DNA from 4 places in the Pedococcus sp. P2_D9 genome. Region 4 is predicted to be linked to each of the others. Evidence: predicted binding sites of a transcription regulator. Region 4 holds the regulator's gene; each other region holds the start of a gene.
What was found. The regulator LexA, encoded in region 4, represses DNA repair genes until DNA is damaged. The targets are predictions, from matches to a motif close to TCGAACANNTGTTCGA.

Region 1: the regulator LexA is predicted to act here: its motif matches at 6,016-6,031, upstream of recA (recombinase RecA).
Region 2: the regulator LexA is predicted to act here: its motif matches at 4,642-4,657, upstream of AC1DXJ_RS15450 (YbaK/EbsC family protein).
Region 3: the regulator LexA is predicted to act here: its motif matches at 2,172-2,187, upstream of AC1DXJ_RS06435 (HNH endonuclease signature motif containing protein).

The regions. Positions count from the first base shown of each region.
Region 1 is NZ_JBFUEI010000012.1:127,906-135,594, reverse strand. Features, by position in the region: gene dapF (diaminopimelate epimerase) at 14-877, opposite strand; gene miaA (tRNA (adenosine(37)-N6)-dimethylallyltransferase MiaA) at 870-1,853, opposite strand; gene def (peptide deformylase) at 1,804-2,433, opposite strand; gene miaB (tRNA (N6-isopentenyl adenosine(37)-C2)-methylthiotransferase MiaB) at 2,489-4,009, opposite strand; gene AC1DXJ_RS17425 (regulatory protein RecX) at 4,043-4,690, opposite strand; gene recA (recombinase RecA) at 4,782-5,843, opposite strand; gene AC1DXJ_RS17415 (GNAT family N-acetyltransferase) at 6,079-6,549, opposite strand; gene AC1DXJ_RS17410 (ABC transporter permease) at 6,576-7,445, opposite strand; gene AC1DXJ_RS17405 (ABC transporter permease) at 7,442-7,689, opposite strand, start outside.
Region 2 is NZ_JBFUEI010000010.1:154,215-161,903, reverse strand. Features, by position in the region: gene AC1DXJ_RS15475 (polyprenyl synthetase family protein) at 1-313, opposite strand, end outside; gene metF (methylenetetrahydrofolate reductase [NAD(P)H]) at 408-1,346, shown strand; gene AC1DXJ_RS15465 (MFS transporter) at 1,371-2,627, opposite strand; gene AC1DXJ_RS15460 (ArsR/SmtB family transcription factor) at 2,731-3,051, shown strand; gene AC1DXJ_RS15455 (HAD-IIA family hydrolase) at 3,077-3,901, opposite strand; gene AC1DXJ_RS15450 (YbaK/EbsC family protein) at 4,025-4,549, opposite strand; gene AC1DXJ_RS15445 (DUF6504 family protein) at 4,876-5,220, shown strand; gene AC1DXJ_RS15440 (SAV_6107 family HEPN domain-containing protein) at 5,220-5,690, shown strand; gene AC1DXJ_RS15435 (DNA polymerase III subunit alpha) at 5,687-7,689, shown strand, end outside.
Region 3 is NZ_JBFUEI010000003.1:293,921-301,609, reverse strand. Features, by position in the region: gene AC1DXJ_RS06445 (acyl-CoA dehydrogenase) at 1-1,590, shown strand, start outside; gene AC1DXJ_RS06440 (DUF6458 family protein) at 1,703-1,960, opposite strand; gene AC1DXJ_RS06435 (HNH endonuclease signature motif containing protein) at 2,202-3,524, shown strand; gene AC1DXJ_RS06430 (hypothetical protein) at 3,608-3,859, opposite strand; gene AC1DXJ_RS06425 (NHL domain-containing thioredoxin family protein) at 3,896-5,776, opposite strand; gene AC1DXJ_RS06420 (carbon-nitrogen family hydrolase) at 5,788-6,636, opposite strand; gene AC1DXJ_RS06415 (bifunctional copper resistance protein CopD/cytochrome c oxidase assembly protein) at 6,639-7,689, opposite strand, start outside.
Region 4 is NZ_JBFUEI010000005.1:182,108-189,796, reverse strand. Features, by position in the region: gene AC1DXJ_RS11045 (patatin-like phospholipase family protein) at 1-25, shown strand, start outside; gene AC1DXJ_RS11040 (NAD-dependent protein deacetylase) at 45-905, shown strand; gene AC1DXJ_RS11035 (class I SAM-dependent methyltransferase) at 912-1,589, opposite strand; gene AC1DXJ_RS11030 (N-acetyltransferase family protein) at 1,608-2,147, shown strand; gene AC1DXJ_RS11025 (DUF4259 domain-containing protein) at 2,217-2,630, shown strand; gene AC1DXJ_RS11020 (hypothetical protein) at 2,606-2,818, opposite strand; gene lexA (transcriptional repressor LexA) at 3,030-3,755, opposite strand; gene AC1DXJ_RS11010 (LysM peptidoglycan-binding domain-containing protein) at 4,011-4,409, shown strand; gene AC1DXJ_RS11005 (hypothetical protein) at 4,516-5,013, shown strand; gene AC1DXJ_RS11000 (winged helix DNA-binding domain-containing protein) at 5,034-6,185, opposite strand; gene AC1DXJ_RS10995 (SRPBCC family protein) at 6,233-6,661, shown strand; gene AC1DXJ_RS10990 (dihydrofolate reductase family protein) at 6,775-7,374, shown strand; gene AC1DXJ_RS10985 (DUF998 domain-containing protein) at 7,491-7,689, shown strand, end outside.

The sequences.
Region 1 (7,689 bases), on a different contig from region 4:
CCAGAGCAGCGGGTCAGACCAGGTCAGTGGTGCCGTCGGCGACGAGGGCAGCGGGGCCGGCCAGCTCGACGTCGTGGCCAGGGAGGGCCCGCACCCTGAGTCGGCCACCGGGGACGTCCACGGTCCACGTGTCCGTCACGTCGCCGGCCCAGAAGCGGGTGGCCAGGGCTGCGGCGGCGGCACCGGTGCCGCACGACCGGGTCTCCCCCACGCCACGCTCGTGCACCCGCATGCGGATGTGCCCGACGCCCATGGGCCGGACGAACTCCACGTTGCTGCCGTGCGGAGGAAGCGGGTTCACCAGCGGAAGCCGGTGCAGGTCGAGGGAATCCAGGTCGATCTGCTCAGGCAGCGCGACCACGGTGTGGGGATTGCCGAGGTCGAGGCTGAGCGCAGAGAGGGGCTCGTGCCCGTCGAGGTGGACGAGTGCGTCGAACCCCTCCTCGTCGGCGATCACCTGCTGGGCCAGGCGCCACGGCCCGAGGTTGACCGCGATGAGGTCGGGCGACTCGAACCGGACCAGCTTGGTGCCGGCCCTGGTCGCAATGGAGAACTCGTCCGCCGTCTCGAGGCCCTCACGGCGCAGGTACGCCGCGAAGACCCGCGTCCCGTTGCCGCACATCTCGGCGACGCTGCCATCGGCATTGCGGTAGTCCATGAACCACCTGGCAGCCTGAGCCTGCGCCAGGATGCCGCCCTCGGTCGCCAGGGCGGTCGGCACCACCCGGATGACGCCATCACCACCGATCCCCGCGCGCCGGTCGGCCAGCCGGGCCGCCTGCTGCGCGGTCAGGTCGCGGACACCCTCGAGGTCGGGCACGAGCACGAAGTCGTTCTCGGTCCCGTGGCCCTTGGTGAAGGGGGTCTGGTCAGCCATGGGCCCCATTGTCCCTGATTGCCGCCCGGACCAGGGCAGCTGCCTGGTCGGTCACGTCGGGGGCGAGCGCATCGAGCCACGTGATGCGCGGGTCGGGGTTGAACCACGACTCCTGACGGCGGGCGAAGCGTCGGGTCAGCGCGGTCGTCTGCTCCTGCGCCCGCTCGGTGGTGAGGATCCCGTCGAGCTCAGCCAGCGCCTGCGCGTAGCCGAGCGCGCGTGAGGCCGTCCGGCCCTCGCGCAACCCCAGCGACTCGAGGTGACGCACCTCCCCCAGCAGCCCCTGCTCCCACATGTGCCGCACCCTGGTGGCGATGCGTTCGTCCAGTCGGGCGCGCGGCATTCGCAGGCCGACCATGACGGCGGGCTGCACGAAGGTGCGCGTGGGCATCGTGGCCGAGAACGGCCGCCCGGTCAGCTCGATGACCTCCAGGGCGCGCACGATCCGTCGCAGGTTGCCTGGCTCCATCGCCTGTGCCGCAACGGGATCCAGCTCTTCGAGGCGAGCATGGCTCGCGGCAGCACCGACCGCGTCGGCTTCGGCTTCGAGCCTCGCGCGCACTGCGGCGTCTGTCGGGGGGATGTCCAGGACGTCGAGGGCAGCCCGGACATAGAGTCCCGAGCCGCCTGCCAGAACCGGGTGGTGCCCGCGGCCCTGGATGGCGGCGAAGTCGGCTCGAGCCGCCGCTTGGTAGGCGGCAACGCTCGCCTCCTGCGTCACCTCGAGCACGTCGAGCTGGTGATGGGGTATGCCGCGGCGCTCGGCGAGCGGGACCTTGGCCGTCCCGATGTCCATCCCGCGGTAGAGCTGGCTGGCGTCCGCACTGACCACCTCGCCACCAAGGGCTTCGGCCAGGTCCAGCGCGAGGTCTGACTTGCCGGTCGCGGTGGGCCCGACGACGCCGACGACCATGGGGGTCATCGGGTCACAGGTCGTGCTCGTGGTCGTGCCAGTGCGCGCTATCGGGGTCGTCATGGTCGTGGTCGTGGCCGAACGGATCCGGGTCGACACCGGGGTGCCATGCGAACCCGGGCTTGCCCCATCCCTGCTTCTTGACCGCCTTGCGCGCCTTCCTGGCCCACCGCTCGCTCAGTCGGTCGACATAGAGGAACCCGTTGAGGTGGTCGTACTCGTGCTGCATGCAGCGGGCGAACCAGCCGGTGGCCGAGAACGAGAGCTCCGCACCATCGACGTCGAAACCGGTCACCGTCGCCGACTCGCCGCGCTTGAGCGGGAAGCTCTCCCCTGGCACCGAGAGGCATCCCTCGGCCTCGTCGTGCGGGTCCGGCTCGTCGAGTGAGGGCTTGGTGGACGTGAGGTAGGGGTTGACGATGGCCCCCCGCGCGGGGACGCCGTCCTCGTTGTCCATCTGCCAGGTGAACACGCGAAGGCCGACGCCGATCTGGGGAGCGGCCAGGCCAACTCCGTGGGCAGCGTCCATGGTGTCGAACATGTCCGCGACGAGGTCGCGCAGGTCGTCGTCGAACTTCGCCACGGGTTCGGCCCGGCGGTGGAGCACGGGCTCGCCGGTGATGACGATGGGGCGGACGGTCATGCCGGGAAGTCTTCCAGACGGTGCCGGCCGCACCGGATTCCGGGTGGCGCCGCGCTCAGCCGCACGAGGGCGCCGGGACCGCGGCCGGTCGACCCACACCCGGCATACCCAGGGACACACCCGGCTTGCCCGGGACCGGCGCGTCCTGCAGGGCGGCCCAGGCGTCGCCACCCGCGGTGCGCCGCACCGAGTAGGCGCCACCCTCAAGGGCGGCATCAGCAACGAGGTGGTGGGGCGCGCCGTAGGTGACACCGACAGTGACCATGTCGCCGGGGCGAGGGCGTTCGGCACCCTCCGGCACGGCGAAGTGGACCAGACGGTTGTCGCGGGCGCGGCCCGAGAGGCGGTGGGTCGCGGTGTCCTTGCGACCTTCGCCGGTGGCGACGAGGACCTCGACGTCCCGACCCTCGACGGTGCGGTTCTCGGCCCAGGAGATCTCCTCCTGTGCGGCGATGAGCCGTTCGTACCGCTCCTGGACCACGGCCTTCGGCACTTGGTCCGCCATGGTCGCAGCCGGGGTGCCCGCGCGGATCGAGTACTGGAAGGTGAACGCGCTCGCGAACCTGGACTCGCGCACCACCCGCAGCGTCTCCTCGAAGTCCGCCTCGGTCTCGCCCGGGAAGCCCACGATGATGTCTGTCGTGATCGCGGCGTCGGGGATCTGCTCCCGCACGCGGTCGATGATCCCGAGGAACTTCTCGCTCCGGTAGGACCGGCGCATCTGCTTCAGGACGCTGTCCGACCCCGACTGCAACGGCATGTGCAGGCTCGGCATGACGTTGGGGGTCTGCGCCATCGCGGCGATGACGTCGTCGGTGAAGGCCGCCGGGTGCGGGCTCGTGAAGCGCACCCGCTCGAGTCCGTCGACCTCGCCGCAGGCCCGCAGGAGCTTGCCGAACGCGAACCGGTCGCCGAACTCGACGCCGTAGGTGTTGACGTTCTGCCCCAGCAGGGTGATCTCGACGACCCCCTGTTCGACCAGGGCCTGCACCTCGGCGAGCACGTCACCGGGGCGCCGGTCGGCCTCCTTGCCGCGCAGGCTCGGAACGATGCAGAACGTGCAGGTGTTGTTGCAGCCCACCGAGATCGACACCCAGCCTGCGTAGGCAGAGTCGCGTCGGGTGGGCAGGGTGCTGGGGAACACCTCGAGGCTTTCGAGGATCTCGACCTCCGCCCGTTTGTTGTGGCGGGCCCGGTCGAGCAGGGCGGGCAGGCTGCCGATGTTGTTGGTGCCGAACACGACATCGACCCAGGGGGCCCGCTGCACGATGGTCGAGCGGTCCTTCTGGGCCATGCAGCCGCCGACCGCGATCTGCATGTCGGGGTTCCTGGTCTTCGCGGGACGCAGCTGGCCGAGGTTGCCGTAGAGCTTGTTGTCGGCGTTCTCACGCACCGCACAGGTGTTGAAGACGACGACGTCAGCCGCCTCCGGCCGCGTGGTCGCAGGCAGGCTGTTGACGTCGACGTAGCCCGCGGTCTCGAGCAGGCCTGCGAGCCGCTCCGAGTCGTGCACGTTCATCTGGCAGCCGTGCGTGCGGACGTCGTAGGTCCTGGGTGCAGTCGTGGTGGTACTCATCGCACGCCAAGGGTACGTGGTGAATGCGCCAGCTCAGTCTCGCTGGTGCTCGGGGGCGTCGGCGATCGCCTCACGGATCACAGCCATGGCCAGGTCGGCGGGGTAGCCCTTGCGGGCCAGCATCCCCGCGAGCCGGCGTTTCTGGACGACGGGGTCGAGCCCGTGCATCGACCTGAGCCGCTTGGTCACGAGCTGTGCGGCACGGTCCCGCTCGTCCTCCGGGTTGATCGACTCGAGCGTCGCCCGGGCCGTCTCGTCGTCGACGCCCTTGGTCCGCAGCTCGCGGGCCAGCGCGCGCCGGGCCAGTCCCCGACCGGCTTGCTGCGACCGGACGAGCATCCCCGCGTAGGCCTCGTCGTCGACCAGCCCGACCGAGGCCATCCGGTCGAGCACTGCTTCGGCGATGTCGTCGGGGCAGTTGCGCTGGCGCAGCTTGTCACGCAGCTGCTGGCGACTCTTGGGCGACAACGCGAGCTGTCTCAGCACGATCTGGCGCGCGACGTCGTAGGCATCCGGCTCGCCGTCACGGGTCTGCAGGTCTGCCTCGGGGCCACCGGGGATGGGCTGCCAGGCCCGTGGGCGTGCCGATCTCGGCTGCCGCTCGTCGGCCGGAGCGGTCGCGGACGTCGCGGCCAGGGCCGCCTCGAAGGCTGCCCTGGCCGCGTCGTGTCGTTCAGTCATTCGGGATCACTCAGTCGGGATCAGTCGGGATCAGTCGGGATCAGTCGGGATCAGTCTGGATCGCTCAGTGGTGGGTCGCCCGAGCCGTGGCTCAGAACTCGACCGGCACCTCGGGGATCGAGTCGGCCGGCTTGTCGACCTGCGGGCCGATCCCGAGCTTTTCCTTGATCTTCTTCTCGATCTCGTTGCCGAGGTCGGGGTTGTCCTTGAGGAACTGACGAGCGTTCTCCTTGCCCTGGCCGAGCTGGTCACCCTCGTAGGTGTACCAAGCTCCGGCCTTGCGGACGAAGCCCTGCTCGACGCCCATGTCGATGAGCCCACCCTCACGGGAGATGCCCTGGCCGTAGAGGATGTCGAACTCGGCCTGCTTGAACGGCGGCGCCACCTTGTTCTTGACGACCTTGACCCGGGTGCGGTTGCCGACCGGCTCGCTGCCGTCCTTGAGGGTCTCGATGCGACGCACGTCCAGGCGCACGGAGGCGTAGAACTTCAGCGCCTTGCCACCCGTCGTCGTCTCGGGCGAGCCGAACATGACACCGATCTTCTCGCGCAGCTGGTTGATGAAGATGGCCGTCGTGCCGGTGTTGTTGAGGGCACCGGTGAGCTTGCGCAGGGCCTGGGACATCAGCCGGGCCTGCAGACCGACGTGGCTGTCACCCATCTCGCCCTCGATCTCGGCACGTGGCACGAGCGCGGCGACGGAGTCGATGACGATGATGTCGATGGCGCCCGAGCGGATCAGCATGTCGGCGATCTCGAGCGCCTGCTCCCCCGTGTCGGGCTGGCTGACGAGGAGCGCGTCGGTGTCGACCCCGAGCTTCTTGGCGTAGTCAGGGTCGAGGGCGTGCTCGGCGTCGATGAACGCCGCGATGCCGCCGGCCTTCTGCGCACTGGCCACCGCGTGCAGCGCGACCGTCGTCTTGCCCGAGGACTCCGGGCCGTAGATCTCCACGACGCGACCGCGCGGGAGGCCACCGATGCCGAGCGCGACATCGAGCGCGATCGAGCCGGTGGGGATCACGTCGATGGGGGGCCGGACGTCGTCGCCGAGGCGCATGACCGCGCCCTTGCCGAACGACTTCTCGATCTGCCCCATCACGCTGTCGAGGGACTTTGCCTTCTGGTCCACAGTGGGAGTGTTCGCTCCAGCCATTCTGGCCACCATTCCTTCTTTCGCTTCGAGTCGGGCGCGCCTGCCTTCGACCCTGGGGCAGCTGATCGCTTGTCGGGTCAGACGCTAGGTGTCGGCACCGACAGCCGTCCGGGGCCGCTCGCACGGCCTGTGGACGGTGGGTCTGTCGTGGTTCCACCTGTGGACGAACATACCGAACACCTGTTCGAAATACGGCATCCGGCACGCGACACGCCGCGGCGAGTCCGATCAGCCTTCAGGGCGAGGCAGGGCGGCGCGTCGGCGTGTGCGGAATGCCGTCCTCCACGAAGCCGCGCCCGCTGGGTGCGAAGCCGAACCCGGCATACCAGTCGACGAGGTGCGACTGGGCGTCGAGCACCACAGGCCGCTCCCCTGCCGCCTCGAGCGCGGCGCGCATGAGCAGTGCGGCCCGGCCCTGGCCGCGCGCGTGCGGCGCGGTCGCCACCCGGCCGATGCGCAGCGCCTCCCCGTCGTCCAGGACTCGCAGCGTGGCCACCGGTGCGCCGTCCTGCTCGACCCACAGGTGACGAGTCGCCGGTTCGAGGTCACGGCCGTCGAGATCCAGGTAGGGGCAGTCCTGCTCGACGACGAACACCTGGGCGCGCAGGGCCCACAGCCGGTAGCCCGTCAGCGGGTCGAGGTCGGCGAAGCCGGCCGATCGCACCGCGCCAGCGCCCACCACGACCCCGTCCGCAGGCTCCACCATGATCCCGATGCTAGGCGCCCGAGGGACTACGAGAGCAGGAGCTTCTCGAGGCGACGTGCCGTTCCCACGACGCCGATCCCACCCAGCACCACGAGGTAGCCCACGTGCACGAGCACCCCCCAGCCGACATCTCCGAGCATCAGCGCGCGTTCGAGGGCGACCCCGTGGTAGAGCGGCGTGACCCGCACCAGCCACTGGAGCGCCTCGGGATAGGTCGACAGCGGGAAGAAGGTCGCCGAGAAGAGGAACATCGGCTGGATTGCCAAGGTGATGTAGTCGAAGTGCACCCAGGACTTCATGAAGGTGGTCGCGAACATCCCCAGCGCGGCGAAGGCGAACCCGATGAAGATCGCCGCCGGCAGGGCCAGCAGGGCCCACCACGACCCGACGGCCCCTGCGAGCAGCGCGACGACGAGGAAGGCAGCGGAGTAGAGACCACCACGGATGAGGGACCACGCGATCTCGCCGACGGCGATGTCACGCGGACCCATCGGTGTCGCAAGCACCGCGTCGTAGAGCTTGGCGTAGCGCAGCTTGAAGAACACGTTGAAGGTCGAGTCGAACACTGCGCCGTTCATCGCCGAGGCGGCCAGCAGCGCGGGCGCCACGAACTGGGGGTAGGACACCACTGCCCCCGAGTCGGTGGTGACGGTCTTCACGAGCGCACCGATGCCGATGCCGAGGGAGAACAGGTAGAACACCGGCTCGGCGAACCCGGTCACCAGCGCGATCCAGCCGTGGCGGAACGACGTGACGTTGCGTTCGATGAGCATTCTGGCCAGCCCGGCCCCGGCAGGCATCGGCACCAGCCTGGCCAGCCGCGCCGACGCCTGCCCGCGGACGGGCCCCGACGCGGGACCGGACGCGGGCCGGGGGTTGGAGGTCGAGGTGCTCACGGGACCAGCCGCCTCGCGAAGGACTTCTCCGCGAGCCACCAGCCCACGGCGGCATACACGGCCAGCACGAGCAGGTGACCGAAGAACGGCGCGCCGACCGCGGCACCCGTCGCCACTGCACGACACGCCTCGACCCCGTGCCACAGCGGAGTGACCCACGCGATGGGCTGCATCCAGCCGGGCAGCTGCTCGATGGGGAAGAACGTGCCGGAGAACAGCATCAACGGCGTCACGATCCAGCGGA
Region 2 (7,689 bases), on a different contig from region 4:
CCGGCATACCCCGCCGGGTGTCGCTGTCGTCCATGACGTCGTCGTGGATCAGCGCAGCCGCCTGGAAGAACTCCATGGCGGTGGCCACGCGGACGAGGGCGTCCGAGTCGGGCTGTCCGGTGGCGCGGTAGCCCCAGTAGAGGAAGGCGGCCCGCAGCCGCTTGCCGCCGGTGAGGAGGCGGGCGACGGCGCCGAGCAGCTCCTGCGCGTCGGGGCCCACCTCGGCGAGGACCCCGGCCTGGTGGGCGAGGACGTCGTCGACGGTGCGCTGTACGCGCTCACGAAGGGACGCGGCGTCGAGCGGGCTGGTCACCACGCGTTCCTCCCGGCGTCTGTCGATCCGTGGAATGTCTCATCCTGTGCTGGCACTGAGCCTACGGCGTGGGCCCTCGGCTAGTCTCACCGCCATGGCTTTGGGGCACACCTCGGGAGTGGATCGACCGACGCAGCAGCCGTTGTCGATCCCCGGAATGCTGGCGGCGCCGCATCCCTCGATCAGCTTCGAGTTCTTCCCGCCCAAGGACGACGCCGGGGAGGCCATGCTCTGGGACGCCATCCGCCGCCTGGAGTCCGTGCGACCCGACTTCGTCTCGGTCACCTACGGCGCGGGCGGCTCCAACCAGGACCGCACGGTGCGCGTCACCGAGCGGATCGCCCGTGAGACGACGTTGACGCCGTTGGCGCACCTGACCTGTGTCGGCGCGTCCGTGGCCGCGCTGCGCCAGGTCGTGGGCCTGTATGCCGCGAGCGGCGTCCGCAACATCCTCGCCCTCCGGGGCGACCCGCCGGGCAACGTCGGCGGCGAGTGGGTGGCTCACCCCGAGGGTCTCAACCACGCGACCGACCTCGTGGCGCTGGTGCGGACCCTGGGCGACTTCACGATCGGGGTCGCGGCGTTCCCTGATGTGCACCCAGCGTCGCCGAGCTTCGAGCACGACGTCGAGGTCATGGTCCGCAAGGCCGATGCCGGCGCGAGCTTCGCCATCACCCAGATGGTCTTCGACGCCGACAGCTACCTGCGGCTGCGCGACGCCGTGGCGGCTCGTCGCGACCTGCCGATCACCCCCGGACTGATGCCGGTGACGAACTTCAAGCAGGTGGCGAGGATGTCCGAGCTGATGGGCACCCCGTTGCCGCCGGCCGTCGTGGGCCGGCTCGAGGCGGTCTCGCACGACCCCGCCGCGACCCGTGAGGTGGGCGTGCAGATCGCCACCGAGCTCGCCGACCGGATGCTCCGTGAAGGCGCACCGGGGCTGCACTTCATCACGATGAACCGCTCGACGGCGACCCTCGAGGTCTACCGCAACCTCGACCTCACCACGCGCAGCGCCGCAGGCCTGGCCTGAGCGCTGTCCCCGTGGTCGGTTCGGTCAGTCCCGGGTGGTGAACGCCCTGGCCAGGGCGGCGGCGGCGGACAGCGCGACCACGGCCAGCCCGTAGACGGTTGCCGTCGTCTCGAGACCGAACCGCGGGACCGCGAACCCGGCGGCGACCGCCGGCAGCCCGAAGGCGAGGTAGCTGACGACGAACACGCTGGAGAAGAGCTCGCCGCGCTGGGCCGGCCCGACGGTCGGGGTGATCGAGCGCATGATCCCGAGGAAGGACGTGCCGAAGCCCGACCCCGCGACCACCGCGGCCAGGAGGAAGGCGACGAGCGACCCCGCGTGCAGCGCGACCAGTGTCAGCACCGTGCCGACGGCGAGCATGGTCGTGCCGTAGAGCGTGATCTGGCGGGCTGTGCGCTGTCGGCCGAGGTAGGAGCTGAGGGCGCCGACCCCGGTGAGCACCGTGACGACAGCACCCTGTTCGACGTGGCTGCGACCCCCGAGCAGCTGGCCGACGATGGGCGCGCCCAGGGAGAGATAGAGGCCACCGGTGGCCCAGCCGGCGAACAGGGCCGGTGCGCTGCGCCGGAACGCAGGTCGGGCAGCAGCAGGTATGCCGACCCGTGGACGCAGCGAGCGCAGCCACCCCTCGTGACGTGGCGAGGTCTCGGGAAGGGCGAGGACGCCCACCGCCAGTGCGAGGTAGGCCGCGGTGAGCGTCGCGAACACGAGCGGGAGGGCGTGCGGGCTGGAGTCCAGCACGGCACCGGCCGCGAGCGCGCCGGCGGCGAGACCGAACAGCGGGGTGACGCTGTTGAGCGTCGCGGCGAGTCCTGGGCGGGTGGCTGGCTCGAGGTCCACGACGGCTGCCGACATGGTCGACATCAGCAGGCCTGCGGCGACACCTTGCACTGCGCGCGAGACCAGCAGGGTGCCGACGCCGTCGGCGTGCCAGAAGCCGACCATGCTCACCGCGAGGACCAGGAAGCCCACGGCCAGCACCGGTCGGCGTCCGATGTGGTCGGACAGGGAGCCGGTCACGAGCAGGGTGACCAGGAGGGTGACGGCATACACCCCGAAGATGGTGGTCATCGTCCCCGCCGAGAAGCCGATCTGGGTCTGGAGCACCGGGTAGAAGGGTGATGGTGCGCTCGCGCCGACCATCAGCGCCACGACCGACGCGAGGGCGAGCACGAAGGCGGGGCGACGGGGGAGCCGGCGTCCGCGTCCCTCACCGTCGGCGGTGGAGCTCTTGGTGGTCGAGCTGGTCGTTCCGGTCGGGATGCTGCTGGTCGCACTCATGACGGGCCTCTCGGACGAAAAACAACGGTTCGAAACTTATCGAACTGTCAATCTGCCCTGGACATTCCCGATCTCGCCAGATTGGTTCGAGTATTATCGAACCATGCCCGCAAACCAAGAGCTGCCACACCCGGCCATGGCGGACGTGGCGCTCACCGACGTGCTCTTCGCGCTGAGCGACCCGGCCCGGCTGCAGATCGTCCGGGACCTCGCCGCGGGCCCGCTCGAGATGGCCCAGTGCGGTGCGACGAACCCGGCACTGCCCAAGTCGACAAAGTCCCACCTGATGAAGGTGCTCCGCGAGGCGGGCGTCATCCGCAACGAGCCTCGTGGCCGTGAACGGCTGGTGTCGCTGCGCCGCGAGGAGCTCGACGCGGCCTTCCCAGGGCTGCTCGCCAGCGTGCTGGGCGACTCGCGCGGCTGACCCGGCCGGGCGGCATACCTCGGGGTCAGCCGCTCGAGTCGCTCGAGGCTCCTGTCAGCGGACGCAGCTCGGTGACGAGCGGCACGACGTCGGCGATCGAGTCGACGACGCGGGTCGGCTGGTAGGGAAAGCGTTGCACCTGCTCGCGCCTGGTTGACCCGGTCAGCACGAGGATGGTCCGCAGCCCTGCTTCCAGTCCGCTGATGACGTCGGTGTCCATCCGGTCGCCGATCATCACGGTCGACTCGGAGTGGGCGTCGATCCGGTTGAGCGCGCTGCGCATCATCAGCGGGTTGGGCTTGCCGACGAAGTAGGGCTGGTGGCTGGTGGCCGCGCTGATCAGGGCTGCGACGGAGCCGGTGGCCGGCAGCATGCCGTGCGGGCTGGGCCCGCTGACGTCGGGGTTGGTGGCGATGAAGCGGGCTCCGGCCTCGATGAGCCGGATCGCCTTGGTGATCGACTCGAACGAGTAGGTGCGGGTCTCGCCGAGCACGACGTAGTCGGGGTCGCGCTCGGTCATCGTGTAGCCCACCTCGTGGAGCGCCGTCGTCAGGCCTGCCTCGCCGACGACGAACGCGCTCCCGCCCGGCCGCTGGTCGGCGAGGAACTGCGCTGTGGCGAGGGCGGAGGTCCAGATCGACTCCTCCGGCACGTCGAGACCGCTGGCGAGCAGCCGGGCCCGCAGGTCGCGCGGGGTGAAGATCGAGTTGTTGGTCAGGACGAGGAACCGCCGCCCTGACTCCTGCAGTGTGGCAATGAAGTCGGCGGCTCCGGGGATCGCGCTCTCCTCGTGGACGAGGACGCCGTCCATGTCGGTGAGCCAGCACTCGACAGGCTTCGGTGTGGTCATGGGCCCATTGTGTCCGAGTTGCGTGCGGGGTTTGGGGGAGTGCCGGGTGGCGGACGTCGCGGAGGATGGAGTGCCTGAAGGAGGTGTCGCCATGCCATTGGCCACGAGCGCAGTAGCGGCGCCTCAGGCGACCTCGATCGCGTGGCCTCCGGTGACGCGGAGCAGCTCTTCGTAGGTCGTGCGGAAGACGGTGTGGCTGTGGCCGGCAGCCGCCCAGACGTGGCGGTAGCGACTGAGTGAGACGTCGACGAGGGTGCGGACCTGGCTGCGGTGGCCGACTGGCGCCACGCCCCCGATGGTGAAACCGGTCGCCTCGAGGACGAAGTCGGCGTCTGCCCGGTCGAGGTGGTCGACGTCGTCGACGAGGTCGGCGACCTTGACCAGGTCGACCCTGTGTGCGCCCGAGGTGAGGATGAGCATCGGGCTGATCGTGCCGTCCGGTGCGTGGGCCCGGAAGACGAGCGAGTTGGCGATCTCGGCGGGGGTGATGCCCAGCGCGGCGGCCGCGGCGGCCGCGGTGCGCACGGCGTCCGGGAGGGTGACCACCTCGGGGACGACGTGGTGGATCGCAAGGTTCTCCAGGACCCTGCGGACGGCAGGGTGCCCGGTCAGGTCGGGGGCCGACGTCGGCACGTCGGACGCTGTCATGGCCGAAGACTAGGGCCGTGCGGTCACGGCTGTCACCAGTCGTCTGGAGGGGGTTGACGGACTGTCCGTGGCGGGGTGTACCGTTCTTCTTATCGAACACCTGTTCGAACTCGTGGTTCACGACGACGACCGATCCACCGGTCACGGCCCCACACCGTGGTGGGCGGTCATCCCGCGGACCACTGCGGCTCTGGCCCTGTGAGCAGGCGCCTCGACCCCGCCTCTCACAGGGCCCAGAGCGCATCACCCGGTGACGCGGCAGCGCTGTGTCTGGTGGCGCTGCGCCATGCCCGCAACCCGAAACCAGATCCCCGAAGGAGCGCCCTGTGGTCCGCCGCTACGAAGAGCCCATCGAGGTCCGCGAGGGCGCTCGCGAGGACCTGACCCCTGGTCTGGGAGAGGTGGCGGGGCGCGGCCCGAACGCCTTCGTCTGGCGTGGCCGGCTCTATGTCGTCCGGGCCGTGCTCGACCGCTGGCAGGAGCGGCGGCCGTGGTGGCGCGACGCCCGCGAGCGCGAGGGCAGCGACGTGCTCACCGATGCGCGGGAACGACAGGTCTGGCGGGTCGAGGCGAGCGCCGGCCGACTCGCTGGGATCGGGGTCTACGACCTGTGCGCCGACCCCGCCAGTCACGCAGGCAGCCAGTGGCGGCTGCTGAGGGTGGCGGACTGATGGGCGCCCGAAGTGCACACGGGACTGCCCAGGGGGCGGCCAGCGGAGCTGCTGCCACGCTCGACCTGCTGGACCGGGCACGGCACTCGCTGCTCGAGGCCTGCCAGAGCGAGGAGGTCGCCCGACGCTATGACCAGGCCCAGCTCGGTGCCCTGCGCGCGGCCGCCGCCGTGGTCGCCACCCGCATCACGTCCACCCACCAGTCCGCGGGCCAGTCCGGTCCTCGCAGCCTGTGGGAGCTGCTGCCCACGGTCGCGCCCGAGCTCTCCGAGTGGGCCGGGTTCTTCGACGTCGTGGGAGCTCGCCGCCACCACGACCACAGTGCGCGCGAGGCCGACGACCTGCTGCGCCAGTCCGAGCTCTTCCTCGACCTCGTCTGCCGGACCCTGGGCCTGCCAGTGCCCAGGTCGCCACACGACCACCTGCTGGTGCCCACCGCAGTGACCAGCACTCCGGGGGCCGGCCCGTGAGCACCGAGTTCGCCCACCTGCACGTCGCGTCGGGGTTCTCGATGCGCTACGGCACTGCGACGCCCCAGGCGCTGGTCGAACGCGCTGCCCAGCACCGTCAGCCGATCCTCGCGCTCACCGACCGTGATGGTCTCTACGGTGCGGTCCGCTTCGTCCAGGCCGCCACCGCGGCCGGCATCGCACCCGTTCTGGGAGTCGACCTCGCGGTGGGCCCAGATGCGATGGGTTCAGATGCGGTCGGTCCGGGTCCGGTGGGTCTGGATGCGGGCGGTCCAGCGGTGAGGGGTCGGACCCCTGTCCGGGGTGGCGCCGAGCGCGACGCCCGCCATCCACGGGTCACCGTGCTCGCGCGGGGACGAGCGGCTGGGGTGCCCGCAGGGGTGGGGTGGGCGGCACTGTGCCGGTTGGTCACCCAGACCCACCTGCGCGGTGAGCGGGGAGTGCCCGTGAGCTCCGCCGCCGTGGTCGCAGCAGCGTGCGGCGGCGCAGGTGAAGGGGAACCCAGTCCGCTCGTGGTGCTGCTCGGCCCGGACTCCGACGTGGGACGGGCGCTGCTGGTCAAGCGCACCGACCGGGCACGTGAGCTGCTGGATGCCTGGCGGCGCCGACTGCCACCTGACGCCGTCGTCATCGAGGTGGTCTGCCACGGGGGACCCGAGGGCACCCCGGCATCGCGCAGTCATGCCCGACGGCTGCTGGGGCTCGCCGACGAGCAGGGCGTCACCGCGGTGCTCACCGCGGCGGTGCGCCACGTCGATCCCGGGGAGTCGGCCGTCGTCGACGTGCTCGACGCCGCGCGGCGGCTGGTCGCCCTCGATACCCGGCACCTCGACCGGGTCACCGACGCCGCCCACCTGGCCACGACCGACACGATGCACGCCATCGCCCGTGAGATCACCGGTGGCGACCTCGGCCGGGCTGACGACCTGGTCGGGCGGACCCTGGCTCTGGGGCTCGGCTGCGCCCAGAGCGCCCGCCACGACCTCGGCATCGGGTCGGTCCACCTGCCCGAACCCGACCGGGTGGGGGTCGATCCCGGCATGAGTGCCCAGGTGGTGCTCGAGCAACGGTGCCGCGCGGCGGTGGCCGGGCGCTACCCCGGGGCAAGCGAGCGCGACCTGATGGCGGTGGAGAGCCGGCTCACCGACGAGCTCAAGGTCATCGCGGAGCTGGGCTACCCGACCTACTTCCTCACCGTCGCCGAGGTCGTCGACCTGATCCACGACATGGGGGTCAGAGTCGCGGCTCGCGGCTCGGGAGCCGGGTCGCTGGTCAACTACCTGCTCGGGATCAGCGGGGTCGACCCGATCCGCTACGGCCTGCTGATGGAGCGGTTCTGCTCGCCGCTGCGGGCCGAGCTGCCCGACATCGACATCGACGTGGAGTCGGCCCGCCGCACCGAGGTCTACGAGCGGGTCCTCGACCGGTTCGGCGGTGAGCGGGTCACCTGCGTCTCGATGATGGACACCTACAAGGTGCGGCACGCCATCCGGGACGTCGGGGCGGCGCTCGGGCTGCCGTCGGTGGAGATCGACGAGATCGCCAAGGCGTTCCCGCACATCCGTGCCCGGGACGCCCGCAACGCCATCGCCGAGCTGCCCGAGCTGCGTTCGCGAGGCCTGGACAGTCCTCGGCTGCGAGCCCTGTTCGACCTCGTCGAGCGGCTCGACGGGTTGCCCCGCCACATCGCGCTGCACCCGTGCGGCGTGATCCTGTCCGACGGCAGCCTGCTCGACCGGACGCCGGTGGAGGCGAGCTGGCTGGGTTTCCCGATGAGCCAGTTCGATAAGGACGACGTCGAGACGCTCGGGCTGCTCAAGCTCGACGTCCTCGGCATCCGGATGCAGTCGGCGATGGCCCACGCCGTGCAGGAGGTCCAGCGGGTCGACGGAGTGCAGGTCGACCTCGACGACCAGGCCCAGGTGCCGCTCGACGACGAGGCGACATTCCGCCTGATCCGCACCAGCCACACCCTCGGCTGCTTCCAGATCGAGAGCCC
Region 3 (7,689 bases), on a different contig from region 4:
GTCCCGCGCGAGCTCGACGGCACCGTCGCCCCGCCGAGCCTGAAGTGGGCCATGAACGAGATGGTCCTCGGCGCCAACCCGGCGATCGCGATGTTCGCCGCCTCCTACTCGTTCGCCAACCTGCTCTACATCCTCGGCAACGACGAGCAGAAGAAGCTCGCCCACTGGATCGTCGACAAGGGCTGGCACTGCACGATGGTGCTGACCGAGCCTGACGCCGGTTCCGACGTCGGCGCCGGCCGCACCAAGGCCAGCGAGAACGCCGACGGCACCTGGAACGTCACCGGCGTCAAGCGGTTCATCACCTCCGGTGAGTCCGACATGACCGACAACGTCATCCACTTCGTGCTGGCCCGTCCCGAGGGCGCAGGCGAGGGCACCAAGGGACTGTCGCTGTTCATCGTCCCGAAGTTCCACATCGACCTCGAGACCGGTGAGCTCGGCGAGCGCAACGGCGCCAACGTCACCAACCTCGAGCACAAGATGGGCCTCAAGGTCTCCACGACCTGCGAGATCACCTTCGGTGACAAGGAGCCGGCCGTCGGCACCCTGCTCGGCGACACCCACGACGGCATCGCGCAGATGTTCCGCGTCATCGAGCACGCGCGAATGCTGGTGGGCACCAAGGCGATCTCGACGTTGTCGACCGCCTACCTCAACGCTCGTGACTACGCCAAGGAGCGCGTCCAGGGCGCCGACCTCACCCAGATGAACGACAAGGCCGCGCCCCGCGTGACCATCACGCACCACCCCGACGTGCGCCGCTCGCTGATGACGCAGAAGGCGTATGCCGAGGGGCTGCGCGCGCTCGTGATGTACACCGCGACCCAGCAGGACATCGTGCACCAGGCGTTCCTCGAGAGTGGCTCCGAGGAGCTCGCCGAGGGCTCCGCCGCCGAGATCGCCAACCGGGTCAACGACCTGCTGCTCCCGATCGTCAAGGGCGTCGGCTCCGAGCGCGCGTGGGTCCTCCTCGGGACCGAGTCGCTGCAGACCCTCGGTGGATCCGGCTTCCTGCAGGAGTACCCGATCGAGCAGTACATCCGCGACGCGAAGATCGACACGCTCTACGAAGGCACCACGGCCATCCAGGGCCTCGACTTCTTCTTCCGCAAGATCATCAAGGACAAGGCCCAGGCCCTGTCGCACGTGGCCCTGCACATCCAGGAGTTCGCCAAGGACCTCGGCGCCAGTGGCGGACGGCTCGACGCCGAGCGCGAGCTGCTCGGGACGGGCCTCGAGGACGTCCAGGGCATCATCGGCTACATGGTCGGCGAGCTGATGAAGTCCGACCCGCGCCAGGAGGGTGGCGAGCTGGCCAACCTCTACAAGGTCGGCCAGAACACCTCACGCCTGCTGCTGTCCGCCGGCGACCTCGTCATCGGCTGGCTCCTGCTTCGCCAGGCAGCGGTTGCGGCCAAGGCCCTTGAAGCAGAAGGGGTTTCGGCCAAGGACCGCGACTTCTACGAGGGCAAGATCGCTGCCGCGTCGTTCTTCGCACGCAACGTCCTGCCCAAGATCGCCGCCGAGCGTGCGATCGCCGAGGCGACCGACAACGCCCTGATGGACCTCCCCGAGTCCGCGTTCTGACCCGTTCCCGTTTCCCAAGCACCGGTATGCCGGGTGGTCCCGGCACGACGAAGCGGCACCGGATCAGTCCGGTGCCGCTTCGTCGTCGGTCAGGTGATGCCTCTGGGGTTGGTCAGGCGCGCGGGTCCACGTCGACCTCGTCGACACGGGTGCCGGTGGCCGGGTCGGTGTGGCTCACGCGGCGCGACGAGTAGCCGGCGCCCGTGGTGGTGCGGCGGGTGACGATCAGCGACAGCAGGATGGCCAGCACGCCTGCAGCCATGCAGATCCAGCCGATCATGCCGAGGTTGACCACGTCGGTGGACGCGTTGAGCGCGAAGGTCAGAATCGCGCCGACGACGATCAGGAAGATGCCGACTCCGATGTACATGCTCACTCCTGGGGATTGCGGGCACTGGTCACCCGTTCCCTCAACTCTAATGGCCAAAAGCTCCTGACCTGCGGTGACGCGGCGCATTCTTCTCATACCGCCACGTCGCGACAGGGGCCGGAGAGCGGCACCGACCCGCCACCCCTTCCGGCAGCCCGTCGCGAGACCTGACCACCTTTCTGGCCAGTCCCTCGGTGGACTGTGCTTGTGTTCGAACAGATGTTCGACTATGGTTGCCTACATGTCACCAGCCGCCAGCCTTCTCACCGCCCCACTCGGGACGGTCGAAGTGCTGCGCGAGATCGACGAGCTGCTGGATCGGGTCCACACCGGCGACGTGAGCGGCGGCACTGCCGCGGCGGCGGCCCTGGGCGACGTCGACCGGGTGATCACACGGCTGCAGGCCGTTCGGCTCTCACTCGTCGCCGAGGCTGACCGTTCTGAGGTCGCCGCCGACTCCGGGCTCACCGACACGTCAGCATGGTTGGCGGCCAGCACGCGGCGCGAGGGCGGTCAGGCGGCCCGTGACGTGCGGCTCGCGATGGCCCTCGACAACGGCCTTGACGCCACCCGTGAGGCACTGGCCGCCGGCGACGTCTCCACCGAGCACGCCCAGGTGATCGCGACGGCCACCGCCCAGCTGCCCCACGGCGTGAGCACGCAGGAGCGGACGGCCATCGAGGCAGATCTCGTGCGCCGAGCCAAACTGGTTGACCCGGGCACCCTGCGCAAGGAGGGCAGGCGGATCCTGTCGGTCGCGCAGCGTTCGCAGGCCGAGGTCGACGCCCACGAGGACCAGGTGCTGCGCAGCGAGGAAGACGCGGCGTTGGCCAAGGCGCGGCTGACGTGGCACCACAACGGCGACGGCACCACGACCGGTCACTTCACGCTGCCGACTCTTGCGGCTTCGATCCTGGCCAAGACCGTCCAACAGATCGCATCGCCCCGTCGGTTCGCCCAGCAGGCTGCCAAGGCGGCCAAGGCTGCGGGTGCCACCACGGCTGCCGATGTCACAGCGGCCACCTGGGAGGCCTTTCAGGCAGAGGGTGACTGGGCCCACCGCTACGGCACGGCATTCGTCGAGCTGCTCGAGCACCTCCCCACCGACACACTCAGCGGCAAGGTCGCAGCCACGGTGGTCGTCACGATCGACCACGACCAGCTCAAGGCAGCTGTCGGAGCCGCCCACCTTGACACCGGCCACGACATCTCCGCCAGGGAGGCCCGCCGACTGGCCTGTAATGCCGGCATCCTTCCGGCGGTTCTGGGTGGACGATCGGTTCCGCTGGACCTCGGGCGGCAGGAGCGGTTCTTCACCGAGGCGCAGCGGGTCGCCCTCGCCACGACCTACGACACCTGTGCGGCGACAGGGTGCGATCGGCCCTATGCCTGGTCCGAGCTCCATCACGAGGATCCGTGGGCAAGCGGTGGTCGGACCGATCTGGCGCTGGCAGTCCCGGTGTGCGGATACCACCATCGCAGGGTCCACGACCCGCGCTACTCACACCGGATCGACACGGACGGCCAAGGGAAGAAGTCCGTCATCTTCGCTCTCCGGACATGAGGCGAGGACTGTTGGGCGGGGCGGCGCGGCGGCGCGGGGTGTGGGGTGTGGCAGGCCCTGCGGGAGTTTGGCGCGGCCGCGACTCAGCCGGCGAAGCCGCCTGAGTTGCCGCCGCCTGCGCCGGGAATCTTGAAGGATTCGGGCGGGCGTCCCGCGTCCCCTCGGTCGTCTTGTCCGTCGAACGTCGCCCCACGCCGCTGGAGTACCCAGGCAAGGACGCCGATCGCGACCAGCACTGCAAGCAGCCACCACATGTCGCCCACCTTCGCAGCGGCCCGCGCGGGAGCGGACCGATGACCCGAGCGTAGGCGCTGCGGCAGGATCTTGGGGGCCAACCGGGAACGCTACGCGCGCGCCCGCTGAATCGTGGGTCAGACGCCTCGCAGGTCGAGGGTCAGTTCGGTGGTGGCGCCGTCGACCAGCACGACGGGGATACCCCAGTCCTGTTGGTAGAGGTGGCAGGCGGCGTGCTCGGGCACCTCGCCGGTCTCGGGGTCGCCGTCGCACGAGGCGGCCTGCACCGAGATGTGCAGCACTCCGTCGCCGGCCGCCGGGTCGAGGGTCAGCGTGCGCGTCAGGCCTTCGGCGCTGCCAGCACCTTCGCGCAGCAGGCCCTCGGGGGTCGCCGACACCATCAACCGAGTCGGGTCGCCCCAGCGGAAGTCGAGCTTCTGCCCCGTGGGCGGGGAGAAGCTGACCGTCAGGGTCAGGGGACCTGGCGCGACCTCGGTGCGGGGTCGCTGGGTGCGCTGGGCGAGGCCGTCGACGCGCTGGGCCTTGTCGGGCAACGGGATCCGCACGAGCTGGTGGGCCGCCGACTCGACCACCACCAGGCGCGCTCGAGGCGCGACACTCGAACGGTTCGGGGACTGGCTGTCGCCGACCTCGGCCAGCTCGACGACGGCATCGGAGGGCTCGCGCAGGCCGGTGGCCAGGGTGCTGACCTCGCGGGTGACCGGATCGAACCGGCGGATCGCGCCGTTGTAGGTGTCGCTGATGGCCACCGAGCCATCCGGCAGGACGGTCACGCCGAGGGGGTGCTGGAGCAGCGCGTCGTCAGCCGTGCCGTCCCGGTGGCCGAAGTCGAACAGGCCCTGACCCACGTGGGTGGTGACGACGAAGCCTTCGTCGGTGACGTCGAGCGATCGCAGCGCGGAGGTCTCGGAGTCCGCGACCCACAGGCGCGACCCGTCCTCGGACACCGCGAGCCCCGACGGCTGGGCAAACCACGCCTCGTCCGCCGCTCCGTCGCGAATGCCCTCCGCGGACGTGCCCCCGAGCACCGCAACCGTGTTGTCAGCCGGGTCGGTGGCCAGGTGCAGGGCCCACAGCTGATGGGTCCCGGCCATCGCGATGACGACCCTGCCGATGAACCAGGCCAGGTCCCAGGGCGTCGAGAGGTCCTGCTTGAGGGCCGGGCCGCTGCCAGACCGTTCGCGCAGCTGGCGGCCCGTCCCGGCGAGCACCGTCCAGGTCCCGTCGGCGAGCCGCAGCCCGAGGATCCGGTGGTTGACGGAGTCCGCGACGACCACGTCGTAGCCGACTCGCTCAACCGTGTCCGCCGGGAGGACCAGCACCCCCTGCGGCTCGTTCAGCGGGCCAGACTCGATCGTGCCGGCGAAGCGTCGGCGTTCGGTCTCCAGGTCGGGTTCGAGCAAGACGAGCTCGTGGTGCGCGGTGTCGGAGACGAGGAACGAGCCGTCCGGCAGGGCAGCTGCCTTGCCCGGGAACCGCAGCGCGGTCTGGGCGGGCGCCGGCGCGGCATACGGCGAGTTGCCTTGGCGCAGGGTGCCCTTCGCGCGGTGCGAGGCGATCAGCTCCTCGATGAGGACCGACAGGCCGTGGCCGTGTCCTTCGCCGGACATCGAGGCGACGATGTAGCCCTCGGGGTCGATGACGACCAACGTCGGCCACGCGCGGGCGGTGTAGGCCTGCCACGTGACGAGGTCGGGGTCGTCGAGCACCGGGTGGTGCACGGCGTAGCGCTCGACCGCAGCGGCGAGGGCGTCGGGGTCGGCCTCGTGCTCGAACTTCGGGGAGTGGACCCCGATCAGGACCAGGGAGTCCGCGTACGTCTCTTCGAGCGGACGGAGCTCGTCGAGGACGTGCAGGCAGTTGACGCAGCAGAACGTCCAGAAGTCGAGCACGACGATGCGCCCGCGCAGGTCGGCCAACGTCACCGGCTCGCCGCCGGTGTTGAGCCAGCCCCGCCCGACCAGCTCGGGCGCGCGCAGGCGAGCTTCTCTCTTCACGGCAGCACTCTTCACAGGGGGTCTTTCAGTCGCCGGTCCTGGAGGACGGGGAACTGCTCGCGCCAGGTGGTCACCGCAGCCAGGTCGACGTCGACGCTGAGCACTTCCTCGCCGCTGCCGGCCATGGCCAGCGCTTCGCCCGTCGCCGAGATCACCTGCGAGTGGCCGCCCATCGCGGTGCCCGCGTGGGTGCCCGCGGTGTTGCAGGCGATGACGACGCACTGGTTCTCGATGGCACGCGCGTGGGCGAGCAGGGTCCAGTGCCGCACGCGCGCCGCGGGCCACGCGGCCGGGATGACGAAGACGGTGGCGCCGGCGTCGAGCTGGCGCCGATAGAGCTCGGGGAACCGCAGGTCGTAGCACGTCGACAGCGCCGCGCGGTGTGGAGCGTTGTCCTGCCTGGGTCCAGTGCTCGGCAGGTCCACGAGAACGATGTCCTCGCCGGCGTCCATCAGCTTCGGTTCGCCCGAGCCGAAGCCGAACCGGTGGATCTTGCGGTATGCCGCGACGAGACTTCCGTCCGCGGCATAGACGAGCGAGGTGTTCCAGAGTCCGTGGCCGTCCGAGCTCTTCTCTTTCCAGCTGGTGTCTCCCGCGGCGGGGCGCTCGACGATCGACCCGGCGTGGAGCATGACCCCGGCGTCACGGGCGGCGGCGGACATCGCGGCACCGATCGGGCCGTCGACGGGCTGGGCGCGCGCAGCCCACTCGCGGTAGGAGAAGCCGCCCGGCGCCCAGAGCTCGGGCAGCACCACGAGGTCGTGACCGGCCTGGGCGCGCACCAGGTCGGCGACGCGCGTGACACGCTCCGCCATGGGTTCGTCGTCGCCGTATCCGATCTGCAGCACCGCAACCCGCATGGTCACTGCCGCTCCTCGCTTCGCTGGTCGTGTCGTTGCTGATCGTGTCGTTGGTCGTCTCGACGTCTCAGCTCCTTCAAGTGTGCGTTGTAGGCGGCCAGCTCTGCATCCCCGTCGCGGTCGGCCTGCCGGTCCTTGCGCTTGGTCTCGGCGCGGTCGGTCCGGACCCAGGCCATCGCGACGAGGAGCGTGAGAATCACGGTCGGCGCCTCGCCGATGCCCCACGCGATGGCGCCGGCTTCGCGCTGGTTGCCGAGGACGTCGCTCATCCACGGCAGCTTGAGCGCCTCGAAGAAGTCGGGGGCCAGCACCGTCGTGCTGCCGGTCATGACCACGCCGAAGAACGCGTGGAACGACATGGTCGCGAACAGCACGACGAGCAGCATGATCGGCGGCCACTTCTTCGGGCCGGGGTCGATGCCGATGAGCACCCAGGTGAACAGGTAGCCCGTGAGAAGGAAGTGCACGACCATCAGGACGTGCCCCGTGTGGGTGCGCAGCGCCAGCTCGAACAGCGGTGAGTAGTAGAAGATCGCGAGGCTGAAGAAGAAGAGGGCCGCCGCGACGACCGGGTTGGCTACCACTTTGAGCACCCGCGACTGCACCACCTGGAGGACTACCTCGCGGGGCCCCCAGGTCTTGTCGGTGCGGGCCGGCAGGGCGCGCAGGGCGAGGAGGATCGGCGCTGCCGGCACGAGCAACAGGGGCACGAGCATCGCGATGACCATGTGCATGACCATGTGCATCGAGAACAGCACGCGACCGTAGACCCCCGGCGCGCCCGAGGTCGCGTAGGCGAAGACCGCCCAGCCCAGGACCCACACGACCGTCCGGTGCACCGGCCACGCGTCGCCACGGCGGCGCAGCCGCAGCACGCCGGCGACGTAGGTCCCCACAGCCACGACCGCGAGGCTCAGCCACAGCCAGTCGGTCGTCCACGTCGTCAGCCACGAGGACCCCGAGAGCGGCCCGGGGTCGGGATAGCCGGTCAGGGCGAAGGTGCGGGAGGCGTCCGCGACGGGCACGTCAGGCACCGGTGGCGCACTGCGCGAC
Region 4 (7,689 bases):
GCGCCGACTCCTCGGCAGGTCCTGACCCGACGTACCCTTGCCGCGTGACGCAGACCGCCGCCGTGACCGAACAGGCGCCCGCGGCCGACGAGCTGGCCGCGGTCGCCGCCCTGCTGGAGCGCGGCAACGTCCTCGTCCTGACCGGCGCCGGCATCTCGACCGACTCGGGCATCCCCGACTACCGGGGCCCTGACGGCACGCGCCGCGTGACCCCCATGCAGTACGCCGAGTTCCTGGGGTCCTCCGAGGCGAGGCAGCGCTACTGGGCGCGCAGCTATGTGGGGTGGCAGCGGTTCAACCGGGCCGAGCCCAACTCGGGCCACGAGGCCGTGGCGAGGCTCCAGGGCCGCGGGCTTGTCGGCCCGGTCATCACCCAGAACGTCGACGGCCTGCACCAGCGCGCCGGCGCCACCGACGTCGAGGAGCTGCACGGGTCACTGGCGCGGGTCGTCTGCCTGACCTGTGGCGACCGCACCTCCCGCTGGGACCTCGACGACCGGATGCGCGAGGCCAATCCCACCTACACGGTGACCAGCGACGAGATCCGTCCGGACGGCGACATCGTCCTCAACGACCTCGACGTGGCCGCCTTCCGCACACCCCTGTGCCTGGTCTGCGGTCACGACACGCTCAAGCCAGACGTCGTGTTCTTCGGCGAGTCCGTGCCGAAACCGTTGGTGGAGAAGTGTTTTCGCCTCACGGAGCAGGCCAGCGCGCTGGTCGTCCTGGGCTCCAGCCTCAAGGTCATGAGCGGCTATCGGTTCGTCCGCCGTGCGGCAGCGCTCGACATCCCGGTCGCGATCATCACCCGCGGACCAACCCGAGGCGACGGCGAGGCCACCGTGCAGCTCGACGCGCCCCTCGCCCCGACCCTCGAGGAACTGCTCAGCCGGCTGGCCGCCTGACGAACCTCACGCCGGTCGCCGGGCTATCAGCACCACGTCGATCGCGTCGCCCTGCTCGGTGGGCCGCACGTACTCCTCGCAGCGCTCGACGTCCAGGTCCCCGGCCGCCGCCCGCAGCTGCTCGGGTGTGTGCAGCAGCGCCGGGTCGGACGGGCCGCCGACCCCTTCGGTGAGGTTGCGCAGGCCGTGGCCGACGACCACCAGCGCACCGCCCGGCGTCAGCCACGTCCGGGTGCGGGAGACCACGTCGGAGGGCAGGTGGAGGTACGACACGAGGACGAGGTCGAAGAGGAATAGGGGCGCCGGGTGCCAGGACCGGGCGTCCGCCACCACCCAGTCGATCCGGAGCCCGCGACTGGAGGCCTCCTTCTCGCCCTTGGCCAGCCCCACCGCCGAGAAGTCGACCGCCGTGACCCGCCAGCCCTTCGAGGCCAGCCACACGGCGTGTCGGCCCTCGCCGGCGCCGAGGTCGAGGGCGCGACCGGGCGGCCAGGCGCCCACGATCCTTTCCACCTCGGCGTTGGGCGTCGCGCTCCAGACGTGCTCGTGGGCGGCATACCGCTCGTCCCACAAGGCCTGTCGGTCCGTCGGCCCACCGCGGTCGGGGTCGGGCAGCTTCGAAGCCTCAGCCGAGTCGTGCGTCCCGTGGCTGTGGTCGTGGCGGTGGCCGTGCTCGTCGCTCATCCCCCTAGCATCGCCGATATGAGCAGCATTGCCCCGGACAGCGGCCGCGCAATCGTCGTCCGTGACGCGACGCCGGCGGACCTCCCCGCGATGGCCGCCATCTACGACGAGCAGGTCCGCACCTCGGTGGCGACCTTCGACACCGAACCCCGCGGCGCGGCATACCTCGGTGAGAAGCTCGCCGCCACCGGTGCCGGCAACGTCGGCAACGTCGTCCTCGTCGCCTGCGCGGACGAGCAGCTGCTCGGGTACGCGTTCTCCGGTGCCTTTCGCCCGCGGCCGGCCTACGACGGCACCAAGGAGGTGTCGGTCTACCTCGCGGAGGGCGCGCGCGGTCTCGGCCTCGGACGGACCTTGTATGCCGCGCTGCTGGCGCGGCTGGACGCCGCACCTGAGGTGCACACCCAGGTGGCCGTGATCGCCCTACCGAACGACGCCAGCGTGGCGCTGCACGTCGCGTGCGGCTTCGAGCGGGTGGGAGTGCTTCACGAGGTCGGACACAAGTTCGGTCGTTACGTCGACACGGCCTGGTACCAACGGATGACTCCGCACGAGTAGGACTGGCGTGTCGCTGCGTCTCTTGGCACCCTCGAAGGAGCATCGTTCGCACGCTGTGGAGGTTGGGAGATGGGCGCCACCGGAGCCGGGCCGTTCGAGAACGACGACGCACTCGACCTGCTCGACGAGCTCGAGGAGTCCGAGCAGGACGTGCGACGCAAGCGGGTCGAGGCGGCCCTCGACCAAGTGGTCCGCGCGCGGGGGTACATCGAGGCGCCGACCATGTCGCAGGCGGTGGCCGCAGCGGTGCTCGTGGCTGCCTGCGACGACTTCGAATCCGTCGTGGGCGAACGCAATGTGCCCTGGTGGGTCGACGAGGAACCCATCGAGGTGGACGAACAGCTGGAGGAGCTCGCCACCCGGGCACTGCACCGGGCGATGCAGTCAGACGACAACGAGCTGTGGGAGCTGTGGGCCGAGGGTGACGGCGGCGAACGCTTCGCCACCAAGATCACGCACTACCTCGACGCGCTGGGTGACTGAGCGGGGGAATGGGCGGGGGACTGGGCGGGGAGCTGACCCTGTGCCCGACAGATCCCGAGAGCCGCGTCGATCTGGTCCAGGTTCAGCTGCGAGCAGGCGTGGCTCGCGGCGTCGATCAGGTCCGCGAGCAGTTCGATCTCGGACCCCAGCACCTGGTCGGTGAGATCGGGGTCGGGTTGGGCCTCCATGTGTAGAGAACGCACGTGCGAGTCGCCTGTTACGGGGCACGTGACGCACACGGGCCCGCGAGGTCCGCTTCAGTCCATTCGGGCGAATGAGCCATCAGCCGAACGGATGATGGGTCGACTCGTGCCGGCCCCACGACGCGCCTGCACGCACGTGTGCCGCGGAGCGCACGAGGCGCTCCGCGGCACACGTCGCCGGACCTGAGGGTCGAGCTCAGACCCGACGAAGCACCGCCGTGACCTTGCCGAGGATCGTGGCGTGGTCTCCGTCGATGGGGTCGAAGGCGGCGTTGTGCGGCATCAGCCACACCTTGCCGTCCTTGCGCTTGAAGGTCTTGACGGTGGCCTCGTTGTCGAGCATCGCCGCGACGATGTCTCCGTTGTCGGCCGTGGGCTGCTGGCGGACGACGACCCAGTCGCCGTCGCAGATCGCGGCTTCGATCATCGAGTCGCCGACGACCTGGAGGAGGAACAGCTGGCCCTCGCCGACGATCTGCCGGGGGAGAGGGAAGACGTCCTCGACGGTTTCCTCGGCGAGGATGGGCACACCGGCGGCGATGCGCCCGAGCACGGGCACGTAGGTCGCAGCCGGGCGCTGGTCGCCGGACCCGGTCTCGTCGTAGGTCGCCGTCTCGTCCTCGGCGGAGGCGCCGCCGCGGTAGCCCCGCATGTCGGCGGGGGAGTCGGGGGAGACCACCTCGATGGCGCGCGGCCGGTTGGGGTCGCGGCGCAGGAAGCCCTTGCGCTCGAGGGTGGAGAGCTGGTGGGCGACCGAGCTGGGGGAGGTGAGGCCGACCGCCTCGCCGATCTCGCGCAGGCTCGGCGGGTAGCCGCGCCGGTCGACCGAGTTGCGGATCACCTCGAGCACCCGTCGCTGCCGGACGGTGAGCCCGTCACCGCGATCGCGGTCGGGCAGTTCCTTGACGTTGTCGTCGCTCATGCCGCTTCCTCACTTGAGCAGTTTCGGGTGCAGGTGCAGGTCAGGTGCCGTATGCCGGGTGCTCGCGGAGCCGTTGTCAGTGCCCTCTGATGTGCTAGCGGCATGAACACAGCGTATGGCCTTCGAACGCCTGTGCCAAACATGTGTTCGACGCGTGTCTTGATTGATTCGAACATGCGTGCTAGAAATCAGTCAAGCAGTTCTTCGCACACCCGTTCGAGGAACGCAGCAGAGCACGTCACGATGGAGGACCTGATGAGTGCAGCAGTCGCTTGGGACGTCGCCCCCGCACCGGTGCGGGTCCCCGTTCGCCCGGCTCGCCCCCGCCTGGTCTCGGTGCCCACCGGCCCAGAGGTCGCCGTCGCTCCCGCCGCCCCGCTGCGCCTGACCCGTGCAGCCCGGCTCGCGATCACGCTCACCGTCGTGGTGACGGCCGTGGCCCTGGCGATCGCCGTGTTCTCCGGTGGCGCGTCCGCCACCGTGATCGACCACTCCACCACGGTGCAGTCCGGTCAGACCCTGTCGCAGATCGCGGTCGAGCAGCTCCCGCAGCTGTCCATGGCCGAGGCGGTCGCCCAGATCCAGGTCGCCAACGACCTGACCGACAGCAACGTCCACGCCGGTCAGACGCTGCTCATCCCCGCCGTCGGCTGAGACCCGCCAGCTGCCGACTGAGCGCGCCGGTCGAGTGCCCTACGCATTTCGCGCTACGCGATAACCACGATGCGCTGGGCGCGAACCTCGTAGGACCGTGGTCGGCATGCACACCACCACACGGATGGCGGCCGCCCTGGCCGCAGCTGCCGGAGCAGTGACCTTCTCGGTGCTCCCGGCCATCGCCGCGGCGGGAACTCCCACCTCGTTCACCGTCGACACCCAGTTCGTGGACGGACCCAGCGACATCACGGCCGCGACTGGTCCGCTCTCGGCATGCACCCAGGTCACCGACCTCGAGAACGCCGCCGACCTGCGGACCCACAACCAGCTCGTCTTCAGCGGGGTCAAGCAGCTCACCTGTGGCACGGCGACGGTGACGGTCGGATATCAGGCCTTCATCACCCTCCCCGCGTTCCAGAACCCGAACGTGCTCCCAGAAGGCGGCGGCTACCGGACCTTCGGGGACTGGTGGGTCATCGACTCGACCCTGCCGGGCGTGAGCTCGGGCGGCGGCAAGCTGGCGGGCGACAACCGCACCTGCACGCTCGATGCCGGCTCAGTCGGCTGCATCACCGACGCCTTCCGGGGCTTCGTCTCCTAGGACGGTGGCGGGCCGACCGCTCAGCGGTCGGCCCGCTTCGGCCTGCGTGCTGGGTGGCCGAGCTCGCCGCCCCAGAGGTGCGGGGTGCCTTCGTTCTCGACCAGGGACAGGTCGCGCCCAAGGAAGCCAGCGAGGCGCTGGGCCGCCACCCTGACCTGGGTGCGTCCTCGAGTCGAGACCTCAGGAGCGAGGTGCACCTCGACCTGCACGGCGTCGGGTCGCACGGTCCGTTTCCAGAGCCCGACGTTGGTGCCGTCGAGCACCACGCTCGCCCAGAACGGGTCGGTGTGTTCGGCATAGGGGTGGCCGGGCAGCGCTGAGAAGTTCACCTGCGGATAGGTCAGCACCGCCTCGTCATAGGTCGGGAAGAGGTATGCCGCCGGGGCGCCTCGACTGACCCGGCGCACCTGCGTCGGGTCGAACCAGTGCGGGATGCCGTCGACCTCCACTTCCTCCAGGTGGTCGCCGAGCTGTGCGAGCGCTGCCTTGGTGTCGCTGACCGTCATGGTGGCCCACCGGGTGAAGTCCTTGACCGAGGCCGGCCCGTGGCCGCTGAAGAACCGTCGGACCAGCTCCACGACAGCCTCGTCCCGGCTGCGTTCGGGTGTCGGCGCAATGACCTCGTCGACGAGGGCGTAGGAGTGGTGGACACCCTTCATCGGCCCTGAGCAGACCAGGCCGCGCATCTCCGCGACGATGAGCAGGTGGCCGAGCTGTTCGCCGGGCTTGATGCGTGAACCGCGCTCGACGAACGCCTCACCGAGCTCGGGTCGAGTGAGAAAGTTCTTGTCCTGCAACAGTTTTGCCAGCAGCTCGAACCCGTCGCCGAGCCGCTTCGTGTCGTCGAGGCCGAGCTGGCGGTGCCGCGCTCCCATGCTCGACAGCACGCGCGGCGAGGTGAGGGCGAGGATCCAGCGCAGGTCCTCGGGAGCGACGAAGTGCCACGTCGGCCGCAGGATGTGGGTGCGCAGGAAGGCGCCGGTGTCGAACTCACGCTGCACCGCGGCATACCGGTCCTTGCGGGAGCGCATGGCGAGCGAGAAGAAGGCGTGGTCGCGCTCCTGGCTCTGCACACACGTGAGCAGTCGCACGACGTCTGCGGCGCGGGGCAGCGGCGCCGAGCTGAGCCGCTGGGTGGCCAGCCGCTGGGCGAGGACGCTCGCGTGATCCATGGCGTCATCCTCTCGAATACCGCCGACAGGTGCGCGACCATGGAGGGGTGGAGCAGAGCACGACCGTCGACATCGCCGCCCCGCCGGAAAGGGTCTGGGAGGTGCTCACGGACGTCGAGCACTGGTCGGACTGGACCGCCTCGGTGCGCTGGGTTCGCCGCCTCGAGGACGGCCCGTTGCGGACGGGCTCGGCCGCCAAGATCAGCCAGCCCAAGGTCCCGACGGTGGACTGGGTGGTGACCGAGTTCGACCCCGGACGGATGTTCACGTGGGTGTCGTCCGGCCCCGGGGCGCTCACCACGGCGAGGCACTCGGTGGAGGCGCTCCCCGGCGGTGGCAGCAGGGTCCGCCTCTCGGTGGAGCAGAGCGGGATCGTGGGTTCGCTGGTCGGCCGGCTCTACCACGGGCTCACCGAGCGCTACCTCGCGATGGAGTCGGCGGGGCTCAAGGCGCAGTGCGAGGGCGGCCCCGCCTGAGGGACCGATGAGTTCGTGGACCGTTGCCGGTCGGTACTGCTGACAGGAACACCAGGAGACACGAACACCGGGCCGACGCCGACCGTGGGCACGGACCACGGAAGGCGGCAGTCATGGGCAAGGTCATCGCAGGGATCACGACGTCGGTCGACGGTTACGTCACCGGACCGGACGACGGCCCGGACAAGGGGCTCGGTGAGGGCGGCGAGCGGCTGCACTACTGGGTGTTCGGCGGGCCGTGGACCTATGCCGAGGAGCCAACCGGCCAGATGGGGGAGGTCGACAAGGCGTGGATGGACGAGGCCATGGCCAACTTCGGTGCGGTGGTCGGAGGGCGCGCGACCTACGAGGCAGCCGGGCACTGGGGTGACCAGAACCCCTGGGACGTGCCGTTCTTCATCGTCACGCACCGACCGGAGGACCAGCCCGAGGGCGACGCGTTCACGTTCGTCGACGGTCTGGCCGAGGCCGTCGAGCAGGCGCGGGCCGTCGCAGGGGACAAGGACGTGCACGTGATGGGCGGCGCCGACGTGATCCGGCAGGCCCTGGCCGCTGGGCTCGTCGACGACCTGTCGATCATCGTGGCCCCGGTCATCCTGGGCGGGGGCAAGCGACTGTTCGACGGCTTCGAGCAGGACATCGAGCTGACCCACAAGGGCGTCCGGCAGAGCGAGTACGCCACCTTCATCGACTACAGCGTGAACAAGGGCTAGATGGGTCGATCGACCCATCCAGGTGAGTGCGCGAGTGGGCGGATCGGCCGACGCGGGATGAGGCGGGCCCTTCGTAGCGTCGAGGGCATGAGCACCCACCCGACCAGGAGGCAGCCATGACCACCTCGATCTCCCCACACAAGGCAATCCCCACCACCACCGGCGGCGCCACCCACGCCGGCACGGCAGACCTGCACTGGCCTGCCCTCGCCGGCATCACGGGCCCGATCCTGTTCACCTCGGTCTTCCTCGTCCAGCAGCTGGCCCGCCACGACACCTACGACTGGGTCAGCGAGCCGGTGAGCAACCTCGAGG